One region of the Alteromonas sp. 14N.309.X.WAT.G.H12 genome, then DNA from elsewhere that is predicted to be linked to it. Evidence: predicted binding sites of a transcription regulator. Region 1 holds the regulator's gene; the other holds the start of a gene.
The links. The regulator sigma-54, encoded in region 1, starts transcription at its own class of promoters, with help from an activator protein. The targets are predictions, from matches to a motif close to GTTGGCACGNNNNTNGNNT.
Positions count from the first base shown of each region.

Region 2: a site for sigma-54 is predicted at 3,380-3,398, ahead of fliE (flagellar hook-basal body complex protein FliE). Genes of this name have one in related genera too.

Region 1 is NZ_JBAHZB010000010.1:139-6,114, forward strand. It holds partial or broken gene V5298_RS05525 (LptA/OstA family protein) at 1-135, shown strand, start outside; gene lptB (LPS export ABC transporter ATP-binding protein) at 135-860, shown strand; gene V5298_RS05535 (RNA polymerase factor sigma-54) at 930-2,417, shown strand; gene hpf (ribosome hibernation promoting factor) at 2,445-2,732, shown strand; gene ptsN (PTS IIA-like nitrogen regulatory protein PtsN) at 2,741-3,184, shown strand; gene rapZ (RNase adapter RapZ) at 3,231-4,076, shown strand; gene V5298_RS05555 (HPr family phosphocarrier protein) at 4,073-4,348, shown strand; gene V5298_RS05560 (substrate-binding periplasmic protein) at 4,508-5,260, shown strand; gene mgtE (magnesium transporter) at 5,433-5,976, shown strand, end outside.
Region 2 is NZ_JBAHZB010000053.1:9,692-15,667, forward strand. It holds gene V5298_RS13420 (sigma-54-dependent Fis family transcriptional regulator) at 1-627, shown strand, start outside; gene V5298_RS13425 (sensor histidine kinase) at 746-1,894, shown strand; gene V5298_RS13430 (sigma-54 dependent transcriptional regulator) at 1,891-3,234, shown strand; gene fliE (flagellar hook-basal body complex protein FliE) at 3,463-3,798, shown strand; gene fliF (flagellar basal-body MS-ring/collar protein FliF) at 3,813-5,516, shown strand; gene fliG (flagellar motor switch protein FliG) at 5,528-5,976, shown strand, end outside.

The DNA of each region.
Region 1 (5,976 bases):
AAAGAACAATTACTTGCCACCGGGGGGGCCGAAAGCGCTTCAGGACGCGTGACTACCGTGTTTAGACCCGATACCATTGAGAGCAAAAGACAGCACGATGATAATGACGAAGATAACAAGGAAGATAATCAATAATGGCTACGTTGTCTGCATCCCATTTAGCTAAATCGTACAAATCCCGCCAGGTTGTACGGGATGTCAGCTTGTCAGTATCAACGGGCCAAATTGTGGGCTTGTTAGGGCCCAATGGCGCGGGGAAAACCACCACCTTCTATATGATTGTGGGGCTGGTTCCTTTAGACAAAGGAAAAATCAAAATCGATGACCAGGAGTTGACGCACCAACCCATGCATGAAAGGGCACGCAGAGGCATTGGATACTTACCACAAGAAGCATCCATATTCCGTAAACTCACCGTTCATGAGAATATCATGGCGATTCTGCAAACCCGCAAAGATTTGAAAAAAGAACAACGTGAAGCCGAAGCGGATTCACTACTTGATGAATTTAATATCAACCATATACGTAATAGTACGGGTATGAGTTTATCCGGCGGAGAGCGCCGTCGGGTGGAGATTGCACGAGCACTCGCTGCTAACCCACAATTTATTTTGTTGGATGAGCCCTTCGCTGGTGTTGATCCAATTTCAGTGAATGATATAAAGAAGATTATTCAGCATTTACGTGACAGAGGTATAGGAATCCTTATTACGGATCACAATGTTCGAGAAACCCTTGATGTTTGTGAAGAAGCCTATATCGTCAGTCATGGCGAGCTCATTGCGCAGGGTACCGCGGAACAAGTATTAAGTAATCAAAAGGTTCGTGATGTATACCTGGGAGAGCAATTCAGGCTATAGTTAGGATATCGGATTCGGTTAATCGTGACCCATACTGGGTATCCCTTGATAGAGTTATATAAGACGTAGATGAAACCATCGTTACAGTTAAAATTTAGCCAACAACTTACAATGACGCCGCAGTTACAGCAGGCGATCAAATTATTGCAGTTGTCGACACTTGATTTACAACAGGAAATTCAAGAAGCCTTGGATTCCAACCCGTTGTTAGAAGTGGATGAAAGTACCGACAACGATGTTGGCGAAAAAAATAATTTAGAGAACGACGATACGGTTCAGGAATCGGCATCTGCCACTGAAAGTATGGACACTGGAGAAGCGTTAGAAAAAAACGACCTTCCCGAAGAATTACCCTTAGACAGTACTTGGGATGAATATATCTCAGCTTCCTCCGCACCGGCAACCAGCATATCCGGCTCCTCTGGTGGCGATGATGAACAGATCTTTCAGGGAGAAACCACCGAGAACATTCAGGATCATTTGCTTTGGCAAATGCGCTTGACGCCCTTTTCAGAAATAGACCGAGCCATCGCCTTGGCGATTATCGACTCCATCGATGAAAGTGGTTACCTCACCGTTAGCGTTGAGGATATTCTGCAAAGCGTTAATAGTGACGAAACCGAAGAACCGGTGGAAGAAGACGAAGTGGAATGCGTGCTAAAACGTATCCAATTGTTTGATCCCATAGGCTCTGGCTCCCGTTCACCTCAGGAATGCCTGCTTGTGCAACTCAAACAGTTTGCCCCTGAGACGCCTTGGCTGGAAGAAGCCAAAATGCTGCTGGAGAACCATTGTGATTTACTCGGTAGCAAAGATTATCGAACACTAATGCGTAAAACTCGGCTCAAAGAAGATCAACTTCGTGAAGCCATGCGTTTACTACAAACATTGAATCCACGGCCCGGTAGCGCCCTTATCACCAAAGAACCAGAATATGTCATTCCTGATGTGTCTGTGGCGAAGAAAAACGGACGATGGGTGGTGGAACTTAATCCAGATAGTCTACCTAAATTAAGTGTTAATCAGCAGTATGCGGCCATGAGCCGTAAAGCGAAAAACAGCAGCGACTCTCAGTTTATTCGCTCTCATATGCAAGAAGCGAAATGGTTTATAAAGAGTCTGGAAAGTCGCAACGAAACCCTATTGAAGGTGGCGAACTGTATCGTACAGCAACAAATGGGATTTTTTGAGCACGGACCGGAAATGATGAAACCAATGGTGCTCAATGATGTCGCAGAAATGGTGGATATGCATGAATCAACAATTTCCCGCGTAACCACGCAAAAATACATGCATACCCCACGGGGCATTTTCGAATTGAAATACTTTTTCTCCAGCCACGTCGCAACGGAATCAGGTGGCGAATGTTCATCAACGGCAATACGCGCATTAATTAAAAAGCTAGTGGCGGCTGAAAAACCCAGTAAACCGCTTAGCGATAGTAAGATTGCTTCGTTGTTGGCCGAGCAAGGTATTATGGTAGCTCGGCGAACAATAGCAAAATACCGGGAATCTTTGTCGATTCCACCGTCTAACCAACGCAAAAGCCTGATTTAGGGCTGCTTAAAATAAGGAAGACGAAATATGCAAATCAACCTTACCGGTCGTCATGTTGAGATCACTGACTCTTTGCGTAATTATGTCGATACTAAATTCAGCAAATTAGAGCGCCACTTTGATCACATATCAAATGTGCACGTCATATTAAATGTTGAAAAACTCAATCAAAAAGCAGAAGCTACAGTATACCTTAGCGGCGCGGAAGTGTTTGCCTCTTCAGAAAACCAGGATATGTATGCCGCAATAGACAATATGGTTGATAAACTGGATAGGCAGGTATTAAAGCACAAAGAGAAGCTTAAAAAGCATTAACGTCACTTATGGATATTCAAGCCATCGTAAGCCTGGACCGCACTAAATGTGCGGTCCAGTGCAATAGTAAAAAGCGTATTTTGGAAATTATCAGCGGAATCGCTGCCCAAAATAACCCTGACATTGACGAAGCCACAGTGCTGAGCAGTCTGCTTTCCCGAGAAAGAATGGGCAGTACTGGCATTGGCAACGGCATCGCACTTCCCCATGGTCGACTAGAAGGGTTGGATCACGTTATCGCTATTGTTGTCACTAGTACACCTGCGATAGACTTTGATGCCATTGACAATAAACCTGTGGATATTTTTTTCACCCTGTTAGTGCCTCATGATCAAACAGAAGGTCACTTGCAAACCCTAGCCACAGTGGCGGGAAAACTCAGCGACAAAGAAACCATAAAAAGCATCAGAAAAGCGCAAACCAATGATGATATTATTCGCGCATTACAGTAAGTTATAGAAAAGGACATTTGTTGCCTGCGGATTTAGGAGAGACACGGTGAATCTGATCATCATAAGTGGCCGTTCAGGCTCGGGAAAATCTGTAGCATTACGGGCCTTAGAGGATTTGGGATATTACTGCGTTGATAATATCCCCGTTAACCTGCTTCCCGCTTTAACCCATACTGTCGCCGACGAATACGAACAAGTGGCCGTGAGCATCGATGTTCGTAACCTGCCCAAAGATCCCGCTGAATTAGTGGAAATACTGGATTATTTGCCCGAATCTTGGACGGTTACCATTGTGTATATCGATGCCAGTGAAGACATGCTGATGAAGCGCTTCAGTGAAACCCGGCGTTTGCATCCACTGGCCAAATTAAACAAGTCTTTATCCGATGCCATTCTCACAGAAAAAGAACTGCTTGCCCCCATTGCGGAACGGGCAGATCTTAATATTGATACCGATTCCTTAAGCATCCACCAGCTTGCCGAACTCATACGCGAGCGCATTTTAGGTAAAAAAAGCGCGCGTTTAGTACTGGTTATCGAATCCTTTGGCTTTAAACATGGCATTCCTAAAGACGCCGATTACGTGTTTGATGCCCGTTTCTTACCTAATCCCCATTGGGAGCCCGACTTAAAACATCTCACTGGCTTAGACACGCCTGTGCAAGTATTTTTAAGTTCACAGCCCATCGTTACCAAATTTATTTATCAAATTCAAAACCTCATCACCACATGGTTACCCCATCTAGAACGCAACAATCGAAGCTATGTGACCGTTGCCATAGGCTGCACCGGTGGCCAGCACCGCAGTGTTTACGTTGCTGAATGCTTAGCTAAGAACTTGCGGGAGAGCCATTCTGATGTGCAAATACGTCATCGAGAGCAAAAAGAATGATGCGCCTAGAAAAATCTGTCACCATTGTTAACAAACTGGGCTTACATGCCCGGGCAGCCACTCAACTGGTACAACTGGCGAATCAATTTGATGCCGAAGTTACCTTGCAAAAAGGGGATAAAACGGCCAATGCAAACAGTGTGTTAGGGCTAATGATGATGGAAAGTCATCAGGGTGAGCAGGTAACCATTATATCAGAAGGCCCAGATGCACAGGCGGCACTTGATGCGGTAGAAAGCTTGATTGTCCAAAAATTCAACGAAGATGAATAACCGCATTATGGTCACTCACCGGTAATACTTCCCCATACAACCCATGAAAACCTCTGATCCATTGCTTCCCGGCCACTTCTATTGCTAAATAAACCTACTCTCACTTTTGCTTAAGTAGTGAACCACTAAACTGCTCAGCGTAAGTTCAAGGATCTGAACATGTATTTTGTTCATCGTTTATCGATGGTGTTAGTGGTGCCGTTACTCTTTTTCCTTCCTCTGTCATCGGTTTATGGGCAGGACTCCCTGTATTTAGGCGGTGCAGAATGGCCCCCCTACTTTGTTCTGCAAAATCAAAATCAGGCAGCGGGTAAAGATTATTTGTTGCTAAAATCCATTCTTTCGAAGATGAACTACGCCCTAATACCCCAAGTTTTACCGGAAAAACGCCTAGCTCATGACGTTAACCAAGGCAAAATCGATGTGGTGTTAGGCGCTGCTTATACACCGGAACGGGCACAAAATAACTATTTTTCCATTCCCTATCGCACAGAAAGCATTGGTTACGGATACCTTAACAGCGGTTCTGCGCCACCGGCACAGCAAGATCTGCTCACACGCTTACGACAGGGTAAAACACTGGCGCTCAATACAGGTGGCTGGTTTGGTGAGTACTTTTCATCCCATATCGCCAATCCTTTTCACCATCAACTGGTGCATATTGAAAGTGTGGCACGTCGGATAAACGCCCTCGCTTTAGGTCGTGTGGATTTGATTTTAGATGACAAAGAGGTCTTGGCTTACAGCGCCAAAAAGCAAGGCATTCAAATAACGGTGAGTGAAGAAAACATTCAGCGCCAAGAGGTACATTTTATGTTTAGTCGTTATTCTGTTGATCAACAATTTATGCAGACATTTAATCGCTTGCTAGCAGAACGGCTAAAAATTGAACCGCAAAATGATGACGAATAAATGACAACCATAACAATTTGTCGCACTTGATCATAAGACTTCAACACCCTCAGGTTTAACCTGCCTATTCCCCCACTTTTGCTAGTATTTTCAGCATCAATATTCATGACAGAATTTGCTTGTTGGGGTATCCTATAGGTATCCCTTCCATATTGTTTCTCAAAGGATTTCAGTGGCAGAAGCATTGGACAGTAAATCAGCACAAAGTCAATTACGCTCACTTAACGACGCCTTGGGTGATGGGCGATTTGTGTCTGTAAGAAAAATGCTGCATGAGCTGCCGCCGAGCGATGTGGCACTGATCCTAGAATCCAGCCCAACCAAAACCCGGGATGAATTGTGGGATCTTATCGACAGTGATTTTCACGGCGATATTCTCGAAGAACTGTCCGAAGATGTACGTAACGGTATTATCAGTAAGATGGTGCCGGAAAAAGTTGTCGATGCCCTAGAGGAAATGGACACCGATGACTTAGCAGAAACACTAAGCAGTCTTCCCGATGAAGTCTTACAGGGTATCTTGCAATCCATGGATGCCCAAGACAGGCATCGTGCGGAGCAAGCGCTGGCGTATGGTGAAGAAACCGCCGGCTTTATTATGAATACTGACACCATTACTTTGCGTCCAGATGTGACCGTTGACGTGGTGTTGCGTTATATACGGCTAAAAGGTGAATTACCAGAAAACACCGACACCTTTTACGTGGTAAACCGCA
Region 2 (5,976 bases), on a different contig from region 1:
GATTTATATTACCGACTCAATGTATTCCCCATTGATAGTCCAGCCTTACGCGACCGACGGGAAGATATTCCCTTGTTATTGCAGGAATTAATCAGTCGTATTCAAGGCGATGGTGTAGCTGTGGTACGTTTTACTGAAATGGCAATCTCGTCTTTGATGGAGCACGATTGGGCCGGGAACGTACGGGAGTTATCCAATCTCGTTGAACGGTTAAGCATTCTCTATCCGGACCAAATTGTGGATATTCAGGATCTTCCTCCTAAATATCAGTACGGTGATGTGCAGGTGTATGAGCCGGATTATCCTGAAGAATTATTAGAGCGGGATGCTTTTAATGCCTTGTTTGCTGAATCTGCGGCATCAGAAGAGGCGAATTCCTCCGCGGTTTCGTCTCCTGCTATTCAAAGTAGAGACGATAAAAATGACTCCCAGCTACCTGCTGAAGGGGTCAACCTTAAAGAGTATTTGTCACAACTTGAGATCAACCTCATTATTCAAGCGCTCGAACAGCAGGAATGGGTTGTTGCGCGTGCGGCGGATAAACTGGGTATGCGCAGAACCACATTAGTTGAAAAAATGCGTAAATACGATATTCAACGTGAAGAGTCTGTATCGTCAGATAATTGACTGCTCAGTAATCCTTAATAAGTTACATAACCTCCTGTTTTTTAACTAAAATAAATTTGGCATAGGTCGTGCATTAACCTTCATAAGACGTAACGTCTGCTTTTTGACGAGGGTTAATATGAACTATGACAGCCACGGCGCGAATGCCGAACGGCATTCCACTTCTGTACCGTTTACACCGTATTACGGTTCTGCTGACACGCCGACACTTGCGAGCGGCGAAGATGACGTGGAATCGTTAAAAAAGCAGGCCAGTCGCTTATCCCATCTGCTACAAGTCATGCCCGCTGGCGTTATCGTTATTGATGGCAAAGGTATTGTACGTCAAGCCAACGAGCAAGCGCGGGAGCTACTTGGCGAACCCCTTGAGGATGAGTTGTGGCGTACCATTATCGCCCGTTCTTTTAAGCCTCGGGCCGATGACGGACATGAAGTTTCTCTCATTGATGGGCGGCGGGTAAAGTTATCGATTACGCCCCTTAACAATGAACCCGGACAGCTTATCGTGCTGACCGATTTGACCGAAACCCGGGAATTGCAAGCCAGAGTAAGTCATATGCAGCGTTTATCTGCATTAGGCAAAATGGTGGCGTCCCTCGCCCATCAAATTCGTACCCCCCTATCGGCTGCCATGCTCTACGCGGCGAACCTCCAGCAAAAGCGACTTGGTGAAACGGCAACCTTAAGCTTTGCACAAAAGTTATCTAACAGGCTTAAAGAACTAGAAAGCCAGGTTAATGACATGCTGTTATTTGCAAAGTCAGGGGAAGACCAGGTGGTATCTACCATCACAATGGAACAACTGCGAATGGCCATCGAACCTACGGCGCAGAGTATGTTGCAAAACGCCTCCCAGGCACTACTTCTTAATGGTTTTGATGCTCCTTATACCATTACTGGCAATATGACAGCATTACAAGGCGCAATTTTAAACCTCATTCACAATGCATCACAGGTGAGTGATAAAGACAGCGTGATTGAAGTTAACGTGGTTCAGGCGGGCAGTAATATGGCGCTATCCGTCATTGATGATGGGCCGGGGATCTCCGCAGCCATTCAGCAAAAAATCTTTGAACCCTTCTTTACGACCAAAACCCATGGTACTGGGTTGGGCCTGGCGGTGGTGAAATCAGTGGTACATGCCCACAAAGGCCAGTTGGGCGTTACTAATTTAGAGGGGAGAGGAGCGTGTTTTACACTTTCTCTGCCTATCACAAGTCACACAAATTCACATTTACACCCTGATGTAACAGGAGAGCAAGTATGACTCATTCTACCATACTCATCGTTGAAGACGATGCAGGACTGCGAGAAGCGCTTAAAGATACGCTCTTATTAGCCGACTATCGCGTCGTTGGGGCAGAAAGTGCCGAGGATGCACTGATCCAGTTGTCTGGTACTAAAGTAGATTTGGTGGTCAGCGATATCCAGATGGGGGAAATGAATGGGCTGACTTTGTTGAAAAACATTAAGAACCGCTATCCTCAACTGCCGGTATTGTTAATGACGGCCTATGCAACCATTGATGATGCGGTGCAGGCCATGCGCGAGGGGGCGACAGATTATTTATCCAAGCCCTTTGCGCCGGAAGTACTCCTTAATCTAGTGAGCCGATACGCGCCGGCACAGAAGGTGGAGTCTCGTACGCCCATTGTGGCAGATCCCAGTAGCCTCAAATTGCTTGAATTATCTCGCAAGGTTGCCGGTACCGAAGCCACGGTTATGGTTTTAGGTCCAAGCGGATCGGGTAAAGAAGTGTTATCTCGCTATATTCATGATCAGTCTGATAGGGCAAAAGAAGCCTTTGTTGCCATTAACTGTGCCGCCATACCGGAAAACATGCTGGAAGCTACCTTATTTGGTTATGAGAAAGGGGCATTCACCGGTGCGGTTCAGGCTTGTCCCGGTAAGTTCGAGCAGGCCCAGGGTGGCACCATTTTGCTCGATGAAATCACGGAAATGGATTTGGCATTGCAAGCCAAGCTATTACGGGTATTGCAGGAAAAAGAAGTGGAGCGCCTTGGCGGCAGAAAAACGATTGCCCTTGATGTGCGGGTGATTGCCACCAGTAACCGGGATCTACGCCAGGCTGTGGAAGCGGGAGATTTTCGTGAAGATTTGTATTACCGATTAAATGTTTTTCCTATTGTATGGATGCCGTTAAGTCAACGTCCCGGCGATATAGTGCCATTGGCCCAGCACCTTATTAGCCGCCATGGCAAACAACAGCAAAATGGGATCAAGCTGTCGGCCGCGGCGCGCAATAAACTTGTCCAGTATGACTGGCCTGGTAACGTAAGAGAGCTGGAAAATGTGATCCAGCGGGCGCTTATTTTATGTGATGGCGATGTGATTGATTCTTCGGATCTGATGATCGATATGGCTGCCACACTGGCCAGCCATCAAATGAATAATGAAGTGGTTCCTGAAGATGACAGTAAGTTAGGCTCGGAATTACGTCATCAAGAGCATCAAATTATTTTGGATACCCTGCAATTGTGCAATGGTAAACGTAAGGATGTGGCGGAAAAGCTGGGGATCAGCCCCCGCACCTTGCGTTATAAATTGGCCAGAATGCGGGAAGAGGGTATCGATGTGCCAGCCTAATGGGCGGTTGTAAGTCTATCTTCTTTCCTTGTTTGTTCTTCCCCTTATGCCACGATTTCCTGTCGTGGCATTTTTTTGTCAAAAGCAATGTGCCGTCATTAATTTGGCATACATCCTAACTTATTGAAATTAAAGCTTTATAAAAGTTGGCACTACCCTTGCTGTAGAGTGAATAACGCACATAAGTCAGACAAGAATCTGACAATGAAGATAAATCAGGAGAAAGGTATGGACGTCAAAGCCAATAGTTTGTATCAGGAAATGCAAGCCATGATCGGGCAGACGCGTCTGCAGCCTACCGAAGCACCAGAACAGTCTCTGGACGTTAAGAATTCCTCTGCAAGTGACTTTTCTGCCATGCTGAAACAGGCGGTAGAAGGCGTAAACAGTATGCAGCTAGAATCAAAAGACATGCAGCAGCGGTTTGAAATGGGGGATAAGTCCCTTAGCCTTGCTGAAGTCATGCTGACCAAAGAAAAAGCCGGGATTGCCTTTGAAGCCACGGTACAGGTTCGCAATAAAGTGTTGGAAGCCTATAAAACTATCATGAATATGCCGGTTTAGTGGAGTAATAGGAAATGGCGGAAGCAACAAGCACTAATCTTACGGTTTCAGGGAACAACGATGATGTTGTTGCCAATGAGGCCGAAAACAAATCTGGATTCATGGATACCCTGGGTAGCGCTGATGTTATGCGTCAGATGGCCCTTGTGGTTGTGCTGGTTATTTGCGTTGCTATCGCAGTGTTCATCCTACTTTGGGCCCAAGAGCCCGATTTTCGCCCGTTAGCGAAACTGGAAACCGAAGAACTCATTGAAACCCTCGATTACCTTGATTCCAGTCAGACTGAATATCGTTTGGAAGGCAATACGATTTACGTACGGGCCGATGAATTTCAATCTATTCGCTTAGGCTTAACGCGCCAGGGGTTGGTTCGCTCTGATGATGTTGGTGCCGATATCATTATGCAGGATATGGGGTTTGGTGTATCTCAGCGAGTTGAAACCGAACGCTTAAAACACGCCAGAGAACAACAGATCTCGGCGACCATTGAAGAGTTATCCAGCGTGCAAAAAGCCCGGGTACTTCTGGCCATGCCAAAAGAAAACGTGTTTGCGCGTCGGGAGAAAAAAGCCAGCGCCACCGTGGTACTTACCGCTAAGCGGGGCAAGGTTATCAGTGGCGAAGAAGTGGATGCAGTGGTGGATATTGTTGCCTCTGCGGTGCAGGGAATGGAACCTTCCAAGGTGACCGTAACCGACAGCAACGGCCGCTTGCTAAATTCAGGCTCCCAAGATTCCATTAGTGCAAGAGCCAGAAAAGAATATGAAATCGAGCGTCAACGCGAGCAAGAATATTTAGATAAAATTGATGCCATACTCATTCCTGTTTTAGGCATGGGCAATTACACGGCTCAAGCCGATGTTTCCATGGACTTTACCGCGGTGGAACAAACCCAGCGCACCTATAATCCCGACTTGCCCGCGGTGCGCAGTGAAATGTCTGTGGAATCTAGCACAGTGGGTTCTGTTGCCGGTGGTATTCCTGGCGCATTGAGCAATCAACCGCCACTCGACGCATCCATACCGGAAAATGCCATTGGAACGGGGGGGAATAACCCTGTGGTGCCGGGACAAAACAACCGGGAAGTACAAAAAAATTATGAACTGGACACCACCATCAGTCATACCAAAAAGCAAACGGGGGTTATTCGGCGATTAAGTGTTTCTGTTGCCGTGGATCATGATCGTGTGGTGGCAGAAGACGGCACCGTGACCTCAACGCCGAAATCCCAAGAACAATTGATCAACATACGCCGTTTGTTGCAAGGTGGTATTGGCTTTGATGTGGCTAGAGGGGATTCTTTGGAAGTGGTGAGCGTACCCTTTACCCGTCTGGATACCGCTGATGTTGAAGAAATTCCTTTTTGGGAACGACCCGAAATATTGCCTATACTCAAGTTAGTGGTGGGCGGCTTGATTATCATCGTGCTCATTGTGTTTGTTATCAGACCGATGTTGCGTCGTCTTATTAATCCTGAAGAGATTAAAGAGACTGAAGAGTTCGATGCCGATGAAGGGTTGGATTTGGGTGATGATACCATCAGTATGCTGTCGCAAGACTTTGATGAAACTCAGGTTGGATTTGCGCCAGATGGTTCATTGATGCTGCCCGACTTACATAAAGACGAAGATGTTCTTAAAGCGGTGCGGGCATTGGTGGCCAATGAGCCCGAACTGTCTGCCCAGGTTGTTAAGGGCTGGTTGATGCAAGATGATTAAGGGGCGTGATGATGGCTGATGAATTAGCCGAAACTGGCAACGAACTCACTTATGATATCAGTAAGTTAGAAGGGGTTGAGAAAGCCGCAATCTTACTGTTGAGTTTGTCCGAAGAAGATGCCGCACAAATATTAAAGCACCTTGAACCCAAGCAAGTGCAAAAACTTGGGGCTGAAATGGCTAAGGTTGATGACATGACTCAGCCTAAGATCACCTCTGTGCATAAGCATTTTATTGATGAGATTCAAAATTACAGCACCATAGGCTTCCAGAGTCAGGACTTTGTTAAGCGGGCACTCACCGCCGCCTTAGGTGAAGACAAAGCCGCTAACCTTATCGATCAAATTCTGATGGGCAGTGGTGCGAAAGGTTTAGATTCCCTTAAATGGATGGATTCTAAGCAGGTGGCCAGCATTATTCGCAACGAACACCCGCAAATTCAAACCATTGTGCTGTCGTA